One region of the Amycolatopsis sp. NPDC043885 genome, then DNA from elsewhere that is predicted to be linked to it. Evidence: riboswitches for the same ligand, from Rfam matches in the RefSeq annotation. Region 1 holds a riboswitch; the other holds the start of a gene.
The links. A riboswitch is a leader RNA that binds a small molecule or an ion and turns the genes downstream of it on or off. The one in region 1 is predicted to bind glycine.
Positions count from the first base shown of each region.

Region 1 (7,439 bases):
GGTGAAGCGGGTGACGCTGGAACTGGGCGGCAAGAACGCGAACATCGTCTTCGCCGACGCAGACCTGGAGAAGGCCGCGGCCACCGCACCCTACGGCGTCTTCGACAACGCCGGGCAGGACTGCTGCGCGCGGTCGCTGATCCTCGTGCAGTCGAGCGTGTACGAGAAGTTCATGGAGCTGCTGGAACCGGCGGTGAACGGCGTCGTCGTGGGGGATCCGCGGCTGGAAGTGACCGAGATGGGTCCGCTGATCTCGGCCGGGCACCATGCGAAAGTGTCGTCCTATGTGGACGACGCGGCGCCGGTCGCCTTCCGGGGCAACGCGCCCGTCGGTCCCGGATACTGGTTCGCGCCGACCGTCGTCACCCCGCCGGACCTGCGGCATCCGCTGGCGTCGGACGAGATCTTCGGCCCGGTCGTCGCCGTGGTCCCGTTCGCCGACGAGACGGACGCGGTGACCATGGCCAACCACACCGAGTACGGCCTGTCCGGCTCGATCTGGACCCGCGACGTCGGCCGCGCCTTCCGCGTCGCGCGTGGCGTCGAAGCCGGGAACCTGTCGGTCAACTCGCATTCGTCCGTCCGGTACTGGACGCCGTTCGGCGGGTTCAAGCAGTCCGGACTGGGCCGCGAACTGGGCCCCGACGCCGTCGACGCCTTCACCGAGACCAAGAACGTCTTCATCAACACAGAGTGAGCCGGTCTCTTTTCGTATCAAGACCATCAGCACGGAGGAATAGGCATGGTTCAGCGTTTCGAAGGCCGCGTCGCGGTCATCACCGGCGGCAGCAGCGGCATCGGCCTCGCCACCGCGCGGCGGCTGGCGAGCGAGGGCGCGAAGGTCGTCATCGGCGACATCTCCGCCGAGGCGGGCAAAGCCGCGGCCGACGAGGTCGGCGGCCTGTTCGTGCAGGCCGACGTCACCGACGCCGAGCAGGTCGAGGCCCTGTTCCAGACCACTGTGGACACTTTCGGCTCGGTCGACGTCGCGTTCAACAACGCGGGCATCTCCCCGCCCGAGGACGACTCGATCCTCACCACGGGCATCGACGCGTGGGAGAAGGTACAGAAGGTCAACCTGACCTCGGTCTACCTGTGCTGCAAGGCCGTGCTGCCGCATATGCGGCGGCAGGGCAAGGGCTCGATCGTCAACACGGCGTCGTTCGTCGCGGTCATGGGCGCGGCGACGTCGCAGATCTCCTACACCGCGTCCAAGGGCGGGGTGCTGGCGATGAGCCGGGAACTGGGCGTGCAGTTCGCGCGGGAGAACATCCGGGTGAACGCGCTGTGCCCGGGACCGGTGAACACGCCGCTGCTCAAGGAACTGTTCGCGAAAGACCCCGAGCGGGCCGCGCGGCGGCTGGTGCACGTGCCGGTCGGGCGGTTCGCGGAGCCGGAGGAGATCGCGGCGGCCGTCGCGTTCCTGGCGAGCGACGACGCCTCGTTCATCACGGCGTCGCAGTTCCTCGTCGACGGTGGGATCTCCGGCGCCTACGTCACGCCCGTCTGACCGCCACGCATTTAGTCCTCTAAATGCGCGCCGTTGGGTCGCGATGTCCGTGAAGGCCTCCTTCCCTACCTTGAGAGTAGGGAAGGAGGCCTTCACGGACTTGGGCCCGGCGCGAACCGTGGCTGTACTTCCGGCCGCCGTCACTCGTCCCGGTGGCTGGGATGGCGGGCCGCTGACCTGCGCTGTAGTCCTGAGACGCGGGACCACCCGGTTCCGTGATCCGAACAGCGCGGGAGGCCCGACGAATGACCCGGCAGATGAGCACCGCCATGCGTGACTGCATCGACCTGTGCAACGAGTGCCACGTCAGGTGCGAGGAGATGATGACGCGCTGCATGGAGATCGGCGGCGCGAAGCTCGGGATGATGATGGTGACCTGCGCGGACATGTCCCGCATGTCCGCCGACATGATGATGCGCTGCTCCGCCATGGTCGCCGACCTCGAGATGATGCGCATGTGCGCGAAGACGTGCGGCCTCGCCTCCCAGATGATGCGCATGTGCGCCCAGGAGTGCGCCAAGACCGGCGACGCCGAGCTCGCCGACGCGGCCGACATGATGATGCGGTGCGCCGAGCTCTGCGGCACGATCACCGCCGAAATGATGATGGAAAACGCGTAACTCGCGTGCTCAGGCACGTAACTCGCGTGCTTGGAGGCGGAACTCACGAGTTACGTCTCCAAGCACGCGAGTGCGGCTCAAGTGACGTGCTCGGCTGGAAGTAGACGCGCGTCGAACACGCCAGGTACGGTGTGCGCACAACTTCAGACAGGGCCGTCGAGCTGGAGCGGGAGAGCCCCCACGAACGTGGTGGGGCACCGAAGGAGCAAACTCCCCGGAATCTCTCAGGTACCCACTACCGCTTCACGCGAGGCCACTCTGGAAAGCAGGCGCGCAAGTGCGTCTCACCCAAGGTGAAAGCCACCCTCAACGGTGGTGAAACTCTCAGGTGCCATGACAGAGGGGGAGTTCCCAGCGCACCGGTCTATCCGGCGCCTGACCCAAGGAGCTCCCTTGACCAGTACGTCCTTCGACGACCGGCACATCGGCCCCTCGGAGTCCGAGCAGGCCAAGATGCTCGCCGAGGTCGGCTACGGCAGTCTCGATGCCCTGGTGCAGGCCGCCGTGCCGTCCGCGATCCGGGTCACCCGCGACCTCGAACTTCCCCCCGCCGCGTCCGAAGAGGACGCCATCGCCGAGCTTCGCGCACTCGCCGCGCTCAACAAGCCGATGACGCAGATGATCGGTCTCGGCTTCCACGACACGGTCACCCCGGCGGTCATCCGCCGCAACGTGCTGGAGAACCCGGCCTGGTACACGGCGTACACGCCGTATCAGCCGGAGATCTCGCAGGGCCGTCTCGAAGCCCTCCTCAACTTCCAGACCATGGTCTCGGAGCTGGCCGGTCTCGCCACCGCGAATGCCTCCCTGCTCGACGAGTCCACCGCCGTCGCCGAGGCCGTCATGCTGATGCGCCGCGCGTCGAAGGCGAAGTCGAACAAGGTCGTCCTCGACGCCGAGTGCCTGCCGCAGACGATCGCGGTCGTCCGCACCCGCGCCGAGGCCATGGGCGTCGAGGTCGAGGTCCGTGACCTGCTCACCGGCCTGCCGGAGGAGTTCTTCGGCGTCGTCGTCCAGTACCCGGGCGCTTCCGGCGTGCTGCGCGGCGCGGGCTTCTACTCCGCCATCTCCGAGACCGCGAAGGCCGCCGGCGCGCTGTACGCCGTCGCCGCCGACCTGCTCGCCCTCACGCTGATCACCGCGCCGGGTGAGTTCGGCGCCGACATCGCCGCCGGTTCGACCCAGCGCTTCGGCGTCCCGCTCGGGTACGGCGGTCCGCACGCCGGGTACATGGCCGTCCGCGCAGGGCTCGAGCGTTCGCTGCCGGGCCGCCTGGTCGGGGTCTCGGTCGACGCCGACGGCAACCCCGCGTACCGCCTCGCCCTGCAGACGCGTGAGCAGCACATCCGCCGCGAGAAGGCGACCTCCAACATCTGCACCGCGCAGGTGCTGCCCGCCGTGCTCGCCGCGATGTACGCGGTCTACCACGGTCCCGACGGCCTCAAGCGCATCGCGACCCGCGTCCACGGCCTCGCCGCGGGCCTGGCGGACGCCCTCCGAGCGGCAGGCGTCGAGGTCGTGCACGAGGGCTTCTTCGATACCGTCCTCGCCCGCATGCCCGGACAGGCCGAAGCGGTCGTCGCGGTGGCGCGGGAGAACGGGATCAACCTCGGCCCGGTCGACGCCGACCACGTCCGCATCGCGGTCGACGAGGTCACCACGCCCGCGATCATCGCCAAGGTGCTCAACGCGTTCGGCGTCGACACCCCCGCCGCCGACGCCCGTGCGCTGCCCGCCGGCCTCGGCCGCGAGAGCGAGTACCTCACCCACGAGGTCTTCCACTCGCACCGCTCCGAGACCGCGATGCTGCGCTACCTGCGCGGTCTGTCCGATCTGGACTACGCGCTCGACCGCGGCATGATCCCGCTCGGCTCCTGCACGATGAAGCTCAACGCCACCACCGAGATGGAGCCGATCAGCTGGCGCGAGTTCGCGGGGATCCACCCCTTCGCGCCCGCGGACCAGGCCGAGGGCTACCACGTGCTGGTCGAGCAGCTGTCCGGCTGGCTGGCCGAGGTCACCGGGTACGACAAGGTTTCGCTGCAGCCGAACGCGGGCAGCCAGGGCGAGCTCGCCGGTCTGCTCGCGATCCGCGCGTACCACCACGCCAACGGTCAGACCGCGCGCGAGGTCTGCCTGATCCCGTCGTCCGCGCACGGCACGAACGCCGCCTCCGCGGTGATGGCCGGGATGCGCGTCGTCGTGGTCAAGTGCACCGACGAGGGCAACGTCGACCTCGAAGACCTACGGGCCAAGGTCGAGGCCAACCGCGACACGCTGTCCGCGATCATGGTCACGTACCCGTCCACGCACGGCGTGTACGAGAACGGCATCGACGAGCTGGCCAAGATCGTCCACGACGCGGGCGGCCAGGTCTACGTCGACGGCGCGAACCTCAACGCCCTGCTGGGTCTCGCCAAGCCGGGAGAGTTCGGCGGCGACGTCTCGCACCTGAACCTGCACAAGACCTTCTGCATCCCGCACGGAGGCGGCGGCCCCGGCGTCGGCCCGGTCGCGGTCCGCGCGCACCTCGCGCCGTACCTGCCCAACCACCCGATGCTGGAGAAGGCCGGTCCGGAAACCGGTGTCGGCCCGATCAGCGCCGCACCGTACGGCTCGGCGTCGATCCTGCCGATCTCGTGGGCGTACGTCCGCATGATGGGCGCGGGCGGGCTCACCGCCGCGACGCAGGTCGCGGTCCTCGCGGCGAACTACGTGGCCAAGCGCCTCAACCAGCACTACCCGGTGCTCTACACCGGCCAGGACGGCCTGGTCGCGCACGAGTGCATCCTCGACCTGCGCGGGCTCACCAAGGAGACCGGCGTCACCGTCGACGACGTCGCGAAGCGCCTGATCGACTACGGCTTCCACGCTCCGACCATGTCGTTCCCGGTCGCGGGCACGCTGATGGTCGAGCCGACCGAGTCCGAGGACCTCGGCGAGATCGACCGCTTCATCGCGGCGATGATCGCCATCCGCGCGGAGATCGACGCCGTCGCGCAGGGCAAGTGGGCCGCGGACAACAGCCCGCTGCGCAACGCCCCGCACACCGCCGAGACCCTCGTCGGCGACTGGGACCTGCCGTATGACCGCGAACTGGCGGTGTACCCCGCCGGGGTGAACCGCAAGTCCAAGTACTGGCCCCCGGTGCGCCGCATCGACGGTGCGCGTGGGGACCGTAACCTCGTCTGCTCCTGCCCGCCGCTCAACGCCTACGAGAACTGAGGCACTTGATGTCGAAAGAGACGTCCCTGCACGGAGTCCACAAAGGACTGGGTGCGCTGTTCACCGATTTCGCGGGCTGGTCGATGCCGATCCGCTATTCCAGCGAACTGGCGGAGCACAAGGCGGTCCGCGAGGCCGCCGGCCTGTTCGACCTCTCGCACATGGCCGAGATCGAGGTGACCGGCCCGCAGGCCGCCGACACCCTCGACTACGCGCTGGTCGGCAACCTGTCCGGCGTGAAGCCAGGCCGGGCGCGCTACACGATGATCTGCGACGAGAACGGCGGCGTGCTGGACGACCTGGTCGTCTACCGCCTCGCCGACGAGAAGTTCCTGGTCGTGGCCAACGCGGGCAACGCCGGCGTGGTCGCGGAGGCGCTGGCCGAGCGGGTCTCGGGTTTCGACGCGGTCGTCGAGAACAAGTCCGAGGACGTCGCGCTGATCGCCGTCCAGGGACCGAAGGCCGTCGAGATCGTCGGCGCCGTCACCGACGCCGACCTGGGCGCGCTCAAGTACTACGCGAGCGTCCCGGCCGTCGTGAAGGGTCACGACGTCCTGCTCGCCCGCACCGGGTACACCGGTGAGGACGGCTTCGAGCTGTACGTCCCGGCCGGTGAGGCTCCCGCCGTCTGGCGCATCCTGACCGACGCGGGCGAGCCGCACGGCCTGCTCCCGGCCGGTCTCGCCTGCCGCGACACCCTGCGCCTCGAAGCGGGAATGCCGTTGTACGGCAACGAGCTCAGCCTCCAGCTGAGCCCGTTCGAAGCCGGCCTCGGGCGCGTGGTCAAGTTCGAGAAGCCGGGCGACTTCGTGGGCAAGGCCGCGCTGGAGGAACTGTCCAAGAAGGACGTTCCCCGCGTGCGCGTCGGGCTCAAGGGCTCCGGCCGCCGCGCCCCGCGCCACGGCTACACCGTCCTGGCGGGCGACGCCGAGATCGGCGAGGTCACCAGCGGTGCCCTCTCGCCGACCCTGGGTTACCCGATCGCCATGGCCTATGTGGACCGGGAGCACTCCGAGCCCGGCACCGAGCTTTCCGTCGACATCCGGGGCCGTATCGAGCCCGTCGAGGTCGTCGCCCTGCCCTTCTACTCCCGCGCCTGAAAGGCCCTCCTCTGATCATGAGCATCCCCCAGGACCTGAAGTACACGAAGGAACACGAGTGGCTGAGCGTCGCCGACGGCGTCGCCACCGTGGGCATCACCGCCTTCGCCGCCGAGTCGCTCGGTGACATCGTGTTCGTCCAGCTTCCCTCGGTCGGCGACACCGTCACCGCGGGCGAGGTGTTCGGCGAGGTCGAGTCGACCAAATCGGTCAGCGAGCTGTACGCACCCGTGGACGGTGAGGTCGTCGAGGTGAACGAGGCCACAACGGACACCCCCGAGCTCATCAACTCGGACCCGTACGCCGAAGGATGGCTCCTGAAGGTGCGTCTGTCCGGCGACGTGCCCGCCCTGCTCGACGCCCAGGCGTACGCCGTCCTGACCCAGGAGAACTGACATGTTCAATGCTGCCCTGTCCGAAGTGGACCCCGAGGTCGCCGCGGCCGTCGCCGCCGAACTCGACCGGCAGCAGTCGACCCTGGAGATGATCGCCTCGGAGAACTTCGCCCCGGTGGGCGTGCTCGAGGCGCAGGGTTCGGTGCTGACGAACAAGTACGCCGAGGGCTACCCCGGCCGCCGCTACTACGGCGGTTGTGAGCACGTCGACGTCATCGAGCAGCTGGCGATCGACCGCGCGAAGGCCCTGTTCGGCGCCGAGCACGCCAACGTCCAGCCGCATTCGGGCGCGCAGGCCAACGCCGCCGCCATGGTCGCGGTGCTCAACCCCGGCGACACCATCCTCGGTCTCGACCTCGCGCACGGCGGGCACCTGACCCACGGGATGAAGATCAACTTCTCCGGCAAGCTCTACAACGTCGTCGCCTACCACGTCGACAAGGAGACCGGGATCGTCGACGTCGAGGAGATCGAGCGCCTCGCCAAGGAGCACAAGCCGAAGCTGATCATCGCCGGCTGGTCGGCGTACCCGCGTCAGCTCGACTTCGCCGAGTTCCGCCGCATCGCCGACGAGGTCGGCGCGAAGGTC
Region 1 is NZ_JBWKEA010000002.1:295,701-303,139, forward strand. It holds gene AC069I_RS11080 (aldehyde dehydrogenase family protein) at 1-697, shown strand, start outside; gene AC069I_RS11085 (3-oxoacyl-ACP reductase) at 743-1,510, shown strand; gene AC069I_RS11090 (four-helix bundle copper-binding protein) at 1,768-2,130, shown strand; glycine riboswitch at 2,288-2,381, shown strand; gene gcvP (aminomethyl-transferring glycine dehydrogenase) at 2,524-5,355, shown strand; gene gcvT (glycine cleavage system aminomethyltransferase GcvT) at 5,364-6,455, shown strand; gene gcvH (glycine cleavage system protein GcvH) at 6,473-6,850, shown strand; gene glyA (serine hydroxymethyltransferase) at 6,852-7,439, shown strand, end outside.

Region 2 (7,439 bases), on a different contig from region 1:
GGAGCAGCAGGGAGTCCGCCCGGCCCGTCCGCTCACCCATGACCTGCTGAAGGAGGTCATCGGAGCGTTGGGCCGTGAGCTGGAACAGGTCGTCATCACCGATCTGAAGGAAGGCACGTTCTTCGCGGAACTGGTCTTCGACGGGGACATCCGGGTTTCGGCGCGACCGAGCGATTCGGTGGCGCTGGCGCTGCGGGTGGGAGTGCCCATCCACGCCGTGGACGCGGTGCTGGAGGAAGCGGGTCTCATCATCCCCGACGAGCAGGAGGACGAGGTCGAGAAGTTCCGCGAGTTCCTCGACTCGGTCTCGCCGGAGGACTTCCGCGGCGCCGACACCTGATCACATCCTGGGATTCCGCGCGAAGGGGCGGTGCCGGTGGCGCCGCCCTTCTTCGTGCGTGCGTTTAGTCCTCTGAATGCGTGGCGCGGCGGCCGGCCGCGCCTCAAGTACGTGAAGGACCCCTTTCCTCGGCTGAGCCGAAGAAAGGGGTCCTTCACGCGCGGTTGCTGTGACTGTTGGTGCACCTGGGGCCAACGTCCGGTCACGGCGACCGTGAGGGCCTCCTTCACTACCTTCAGGGTAGGCAAGGAGGCCTTCACGGACTTCTCCGATCGGGGCGAGCCGACCTCAGGCGGACCGAAAGGTGCCCTTCGCCTCGCACTCGCGACTCACGCGACCCAGTCAGGCGGCGGTCGCCTTGACGAACAGGTCCGCCAGTTCCCGCCCGTACCGCTCCAGGTCCAGTTTCGGATCCGTCGCGAACTTCGCCGCGACACCGTCGATGGCCTGCGCGATCGACAGCGCCATCACGTCCGGCGCGAACTCGCCGAAAGCGCCTTCCTGCTGCCCCTGCCGGAGCTGACGTTCGAGCCTGCCGGTCCGGAACTCCTCGACCAGCGGTGCCGACATGAACCAGCCCTCGGCGTCCGAGCCGCTCGAGCCCATCTCGACCATGACCCGCACCAGTTCCGGGTACGAGCCCAGGAACGCGATCTCCGACTCGATGTAGCCGCGCAGCAGCCCGGCCCGGTCGGTCGTGCCCTGGATCCGCTCCTCGAGGAACTTGTCCTTCATCCCGGTCGCGGTGGTGACCACGGCCTGCATCAGGCCTGCCTTGTTGGTGAAGTGGTACGAGATGATCCGGGTGCTGGACAGCCCGGCCCGCTCCTTGATCTTCGCGAACGACGTCTTGTGGTAGCCGAGGTCGGAGATCGTCGCGATCGTGGCTCCGATGATCTGGGCCCGCCTGGCCGCCTCGGCGACCGACAGCCCCAGCTCCGCCTGGACCTCTTGCATGGCGCTCTGAGTGGAGGGAGTTACTTGCATGAGTAAAAAATAACACGGCTGAGTAAAAGTGGCAACCATGCGGCCGAATGGGGGACCGTGCTCGACAAGCCTCAAGAAGAGCTTGAGGTGGCCCGCGCGTCGCGTTGACCGCTTTGCCGGACGCGCTTACCGTCAATGAAGGTGAATCGCCAAGGTGTGATTCGGATGTCTGGGGCATTCGTCTTGACGAGGAACTCCGGTGCGGACTCACGTGGGTCCGCGCGGCTTTGTTCGCCGGCCGCCAGGTCGGGCGAGGGGAGGCATGGCGTGGTCGAGGCTGGTAGCCCTCAAGAGCCGCTCGTTCCGGTCGCTGACGGCGAGCAGGGCGAGCTGTTCCCCGACTCTTCCCTCCCGGACGAACTCGTCGGCTACCGAGGCCCCGCCGCCTGTCAGATCGCCGGGATCACCTACCGGCAGCTCGACTACTGGGCCCGCACGAAGCTGGTCGCGCCGAGCATCCGCACGGCGCACGGCTCCGGTTCGCAGCGGCTCTACTCGTTCAAGGACATCCTCGTCCTGAAGGTCGTCAAGCGGCTGCTGGACACCGGTGTCTCCCTGCAGAACATCCGCGTCGCCGTCGACCATCTGCGTCTGCGCGGCGTCCGTGACCTCGCCAAGGTCACCCTGTTCTCCGACGGCACCACCGTCTACGAGTGCACCTCGCCCGAAGAGATCGTCGATTTACTCCAGGGCGGGCAAGGTGTCTTCGGGATCGCGGTCAGCGGCGCGATGCAGGAGATCAGCGGCACCATCCACGAGTTCCCGGCCGAGCGGGCCGACGGCGGCGTGATCGAAACGGTCACGCCGGACGAGCTCACACAGCGCCGTAACGCACGTCGCACCGGCTGATCATGAAGCCGCGCGGTCGGCAGGGTAGGCTCACTTCCGCGGTCGACGAATCCGCGCGGGAGAGACCGAGCCGATAACCGTTGAGCTCGGCGCCGAAGGAGCAAGTCCTCCCCGGAACCTCTCAGGCACCCTGGACCGCGCGGAAGAGACGCCTCTGGAAAGTGGTTCGCCAGGTCACAGCCTGGCGGCCCCGCCGACGGTGCAAGCCCGGCTCAACACTCGGGCGAAACTCTCAGGCGCCCCCTCGGGGGTACGGACAGAGTGGGGAGGGCCAGGACAATCGTCCCGGCCCCACCCCCGCGTCTTGGGAGGTCCCCGATGGAGCCCGTATCACTGGCCGCTCTCGAATCCGGGACCCCCTTCGCGGACCGGCACATCGGTCCCGGCGCCGAGGAGCTCGCGCGCATCCTCGACGTCGTCGGCGTCGCTTCCCTGGACGAGCTCGCCGAGCGGGCCGTCCCCGCGTCGCTGCGGGAGTCCGCGACACCGCCGGATCTGCCGCCGCCCGCCACCGAGACCGGCGCGCTCGCCGAACTCCGCGCGCTGGCCGCGCGCGACCGGCCGATGGTCCAGATGATCGGCCTCGGCTACCACGGCACCGTGACCCCGCCGGTGATCCGCCGGAACGTGCTGGAGAGCCCGGCCTGGTACACCGCTTACACGCCGTATCAGCCGGAGATCTCGCAGGGCCGCCTCGAAGCGCTGCTGAACTTCCAGACCATGGTCGCCGATCTGACCGGCCTGCCGATAGCCAACGCCTCCATGCTGGACGAGGCGACCGCCGCGGCGGAAGCGATGACGCTGGTCCGCCGGGCGGGCAAGGCGAAGTCGAACCGGTTCGTGGTCGACGAGGACACCCTTCCGCAGACGATCGAGGTCCTGCGCACCCGAGCCGAACCGCTCGGCATCGAGCTGGTGACCGCGGATCTGTCCCAGGGCATCACCGGACTGGGCCTGGGCGGCGACTTCTTCGGGGTGCTGCTGTCGTATCCGGGCGCGTCGGGAGTCGTCCGCGAATGGGACCACACGATCACCGAGGCCAAGGCACTGGGCGCGGCGGTGGTGATGGCCGCGGATCCGCTGGCGCTGACCCTGTTGCGGTCGCCCGGTGAGCTCGGCGCCGATGTCGCGATCGGATCCACGCAGCGGTTCGGGGTCCCGATGGGCTTCGGCGGGCCGCACGCCGCGTACCTCGCGGTTCGGCAGGGTCTCGAACGGCAGCTGCCCGGCCGTCTGGTCGGGGTGTCGAAGGACGCCGACGGCGCTCCGGCGTACCGGCTCGCGCTCCAGACCCGTGAGCAGCACATCCGCCGCGAGAAGGCGACGAGCAACATCTGCACCGCCCAGGTGCTGCTGGCGGTGATCGCGTCGATGTACGCGGTGTACCACGGTCCCGAAGGCCTGCGCGCCATCGCGAACCGCGCGCACCGGATGGCCACCGTGCTCGCGGCAGGACTCGCCGAGAGCGGTGTCGACGTCGTGCACTGCGAGTTCTTCGACACCGTGATGGTCGCCGTCCCCGGCCGCGCGACCGGGGTCGTCGGCACCGCCCGGGAACTCGGGGTCAACCTGCGGCTCGTCGACGCGGACCACGTCGCCGTCGCCTGCGACGAGACGACGTCCCGTGAGCACCTTTCCCTGGTGTGGAAGGCGTTCGGGGTCGCGGTGTCCGATGTGGACTCGCTCGACGCGGACACCGCGGACGGTTTCCCACCGGATCTGCGCCGCACCAGCGACTACCTGACGCATTCGGTCTTCCACGCACACCGCTCGGAGACGGCACTGCTCCGGTACCTGAGGTCGTTGTCCGACAAGGACGTCGCGCTCGACCGGAGCATGATCCCGCTCGGCTCCTGCACGATGAAACTCAACGCCACGGCCGAAATGGAGCCGATCACCTGGCCGGAGTTCGCCGGCCTGCACCCGTTCGCGCCCGCCGAGGACGCGGCAGGGCTGCTCACCGTCGTGAAGGATCTGGAGCGGTGGCTCGCCGGCATCACCGGCTACGACGCGGTCTCACTGCAACCGAACGCCGGCAGCCAAGGCGAGTTCGCCGGATTGCTGGCGATTCGCGCCTATCACCGCGAGCGCGGGAACGAGGCGCGTGACGTCTGCCTGATCCCGTCCAGCGCGCACGGGACGAACGCCGCCAGCGCGGTCATGGCGGGGATGCGCGTGGCCGTGGTGAAATGCGACGACGAGGGCAACATCGACCTCGGCCACCTCAGGTCCACTGTGGACGAGCACGCGGACGACCTCGCCGCGATCATGATCACCTATCCCTCGACGCACGGCGTCTACGAGGACACCGTCCGCGAGGTCTGCGCGCTGGTGCACGACGCGGGCGGTCAGGTGTACGTCGACGGGGCGAACCTGAACGCGCTGATCGGAGTCGCGCAGTACGGGAAGTTCGGCGCCGACGTCTCCCATCTGAACCTGCACAAGACCTTCTGCATCCCGCACGGTGGCGGCGGGCCGGGCATCGGCCCGATCGGTGTCCGCGCGCATCTGGCGCCGTATCTGCCGAACCACCCGCTGCAACCGGACGCCGGCCCGGCCACCGGCGTAGGCCCGATCAGCGCCGCGCCGTGGGGGAGCGCGTCGATCCTGCCGATCTCCTGGGCCTACGTCCGGATGATGGGCGCCGACGGCCTGCGGAGGGCGACGCTGACCGCGGTCGCGAACGCCAACTACGTCGCGAAACGTCTCGCCGCGCATTATCCGGTGCTGTACTCCGGGCACGAGGGACTCGTGGCGCACGAGTGCATCCTCGACCTCCGCGCGATCACCAAACGCACCGGCGTCACGGTCGATGACGTCGCCAAACGGCTGGCCGACTATGGCCTCCACGCGCCGACGATGTCCTTCCCGGTCGCGGGGACACTCATGGTCGAGCCCACCGAGAGCGAGGACCTCGGCGAACTCGACCGGTTCTGCGACGCGATGATCGCGATCCGCGCCGAGATCGAGAAGGTCGCCGCAGGGGAGTGGCCGGTGACCGAAAGCCCGCTGCGCAACGCCCCGCACACCGCGCGCTGCCTCGCTGGGGAGTGGGATCGCCCGTACAGCAGGGAGATCGCGGTCTTCCCGGCCGGGTTCACCGCGTCGAAGATCTGGCCCCCGGTGCGGCGGATCGACGGGGCCGCGGGGGACCGCAACCTCGTCTGCTCCTGCCCGCCACCGGAGGCCTTCGCCTGAACCCGCTCCCGATCGCGGTCGCGGGTTCACTGGCACACGCTGCAGCTCAGCCGGGCATCTTGTCGAGAAATCCCAGCACCTGCTTGATCCGCCCGTCCTCGACGGTGATGACGTCGAAACCGATCGCCAGCGGCTCTTCCGCGCCCTCCGGGCCGAGGTGCCACTGGAACCGCGCGATGTCGTGATGCGCGTCGGGCGCCGACGGCAGGCTGAACTCCAGGCCCGCGAACTGGGCTTGCGCGCCGGCGATGAAGCCGTCGACACCGTCGTGGCCGGTGACCGCGCCGAGCGGGTCGGTGTAGGCGGCGTCCTCGGTGAACACTTCGGTGATGAGCGCGCGGCGCTTGTCCGCGTCGGTCTCGTTCCATACGGCGATGTACTGCTCGGCGACGCGCTGGATGTCCGACATGGTGTCTCCTCGTTCTGTTGTGGGGTAACCGATGCCGCAACTCTGTCGGCTGAAGGTGGGGCCCGTCGATTACGCGGGAGGTAATGGCGGCTCCGCGCGCGTGGCCGTAGGTTCGTGATCGTGACGACCACAGTGACCGCGAGCCGTGCGGGCCGCCCCGTCGGCGAACTCCTCCGCGAATGGCGCGACCGCCGCCGGATCAGCCAGCTGGATCTCGCCATCTCGGCGGACATCTCCACCCGGCACCTGAGCTTCGTGGAGACGGGCCGGTCCAAGCCCAGTCGCGAGATGGTGCTGAGGCTCGGCGAGCACCTGGAGGTGCCCTTGAGGGAACGCAATCAGCTGCTGCTGGCGGCGGGTTACGCGCCCGCGTACGCCGAAAGCGGTCTTGGCGCCCCGGAAATGGCGGCCGTCCGCAAGGCGGTCCGTCAGCTGATGACGAGTCACGAGCCGTATCCGGCCGCCGTCGCCGACCGCTGGTGGAACCTGGTCGATGCCAACGCGAGCATCTCGATCATGACCAGCCTGGTCTCGCCCGCCTTGATGACGCCTCCGGTCAACGTCCTGCGGGTGACACTGCATCCGGAGGGGATGGCGCCGCACGTGCTGAACCTGGGGGAGTGGCGCGCTCATCTGCTCGGCAGGCTGCGGCGGCAGGTGACCCAGACGGCCGACCCGGCGCTGACCGAGCTCCTGGAGGAACTGCTGTCCTATCCGTGCGCGGATCCCGTCCCCGAGGTGGAGGTCCCCGGACCGGGCGACATCTTCGTCCCGTTGAAGCTACGCCACGAGGACGCGGAACTCACGTTCTTCAGCACGGTCTCCACCTTCGGGACGCCGTTGGACGTCACGGTGGCCGAGCTGGTGATCGAGTCCTTCTTCCCGGCCGACGCGGACACGGCGGAATATCTGCGCGCGTACGCCGCGCGCGGGGTGGAATGATGTAGGAGAAGAAGTCCTGCCACAGACTCCAGTGAGGATTCCTCTTCCATGGCCGTGCCTTCCGTCGTCCTGAACAACGAGGTAGCCATCCCCCAACTCGGTTTCGGTGTCTGGCAGGTCCCCGCGGGCGACACGGCCAAGGTCGTCCGGACCGCCATCGAGGCCGGGTACCGCAGCATCGACACCGCCGCGTCGTACCGGAACGAAGCCGGTGTCGGCGAGGCGATCCGCTCATCGGACGTGCCCCGCGACGAACTGTTCATCACCACGAAACTGCCGAATCCGGGCCACGGCTACGACGAGGCGCTCCGTGCGTTCGACACGAGCCTCACGGAACTCGGCCTGGACCGCGTGGACCTGTACCTGATCCACTGGCCGACGCCTGCCCGCGGGAAGTACGTCGAAACCTGGCGTGCGCTGGAAAAGCTCTACGCGGACGGCCGGGCGCGCGCCATCGGGGTGTCGAACTTCCACGTCCCGCATCTGCGGCGGCTGTTCGACGAAACCGGGATCGTGCCCGCGGTCAACCAGGTCGAGCTGCACCCGCGGCTCCAGCAGACGGCGCTGCGGGAGTTCCATGCCGAGCACGGCATCGTCACCGAGGCCTGGAGCCCGCTCGCGCAGGGATCGCTGCTCTCGGACCCGACACTGACCGCCCTCGCCGCCAAATACGGGAAGAGCCCCGCGCAACTGGTGCTGCGCTGGCATCTGCAG
Region 2 is NZ_JBWKEA010000026.1:84,891-92,329, reverse strand. It holds gene AC069I_RS41625 (bifunctional nuclease family protein) at 1-340, shown strand, start outside; gene AC069I_RS41620 (TetR/AcrR family transcriptional regulator) at 683-1,297, opposite strand; gene AC069I_RS41615 (MerR family transcriptional regulator) at 1,595-2,176, shown strand; glycine riboswitch at 2,223-2,324, shown strand; gene gcvP (aminomethyl-transferring glycine dehydrogenase) at 2,495-5,374, shown strand; gene AC069I_RS41605 (nuclear transport factor 2 family protein) at 5,421-5,783, opposite strand; gene AC069I_RS41600 (helix-turn-helix domain-containing protein) at 5,898-6,725, shown strand; gene AC069I_RS41595 (aldo/keto reductase) at 6,774-7,439, shown strand, end outside.
Region 2: another riboswitch for glycine. It lies ahead of gcvP (aminomethyl-transferring glycine dehydrogenase); the one in region 1 lies ahead of gcvP (aminomethyl-transferring glycine dehydrogenase).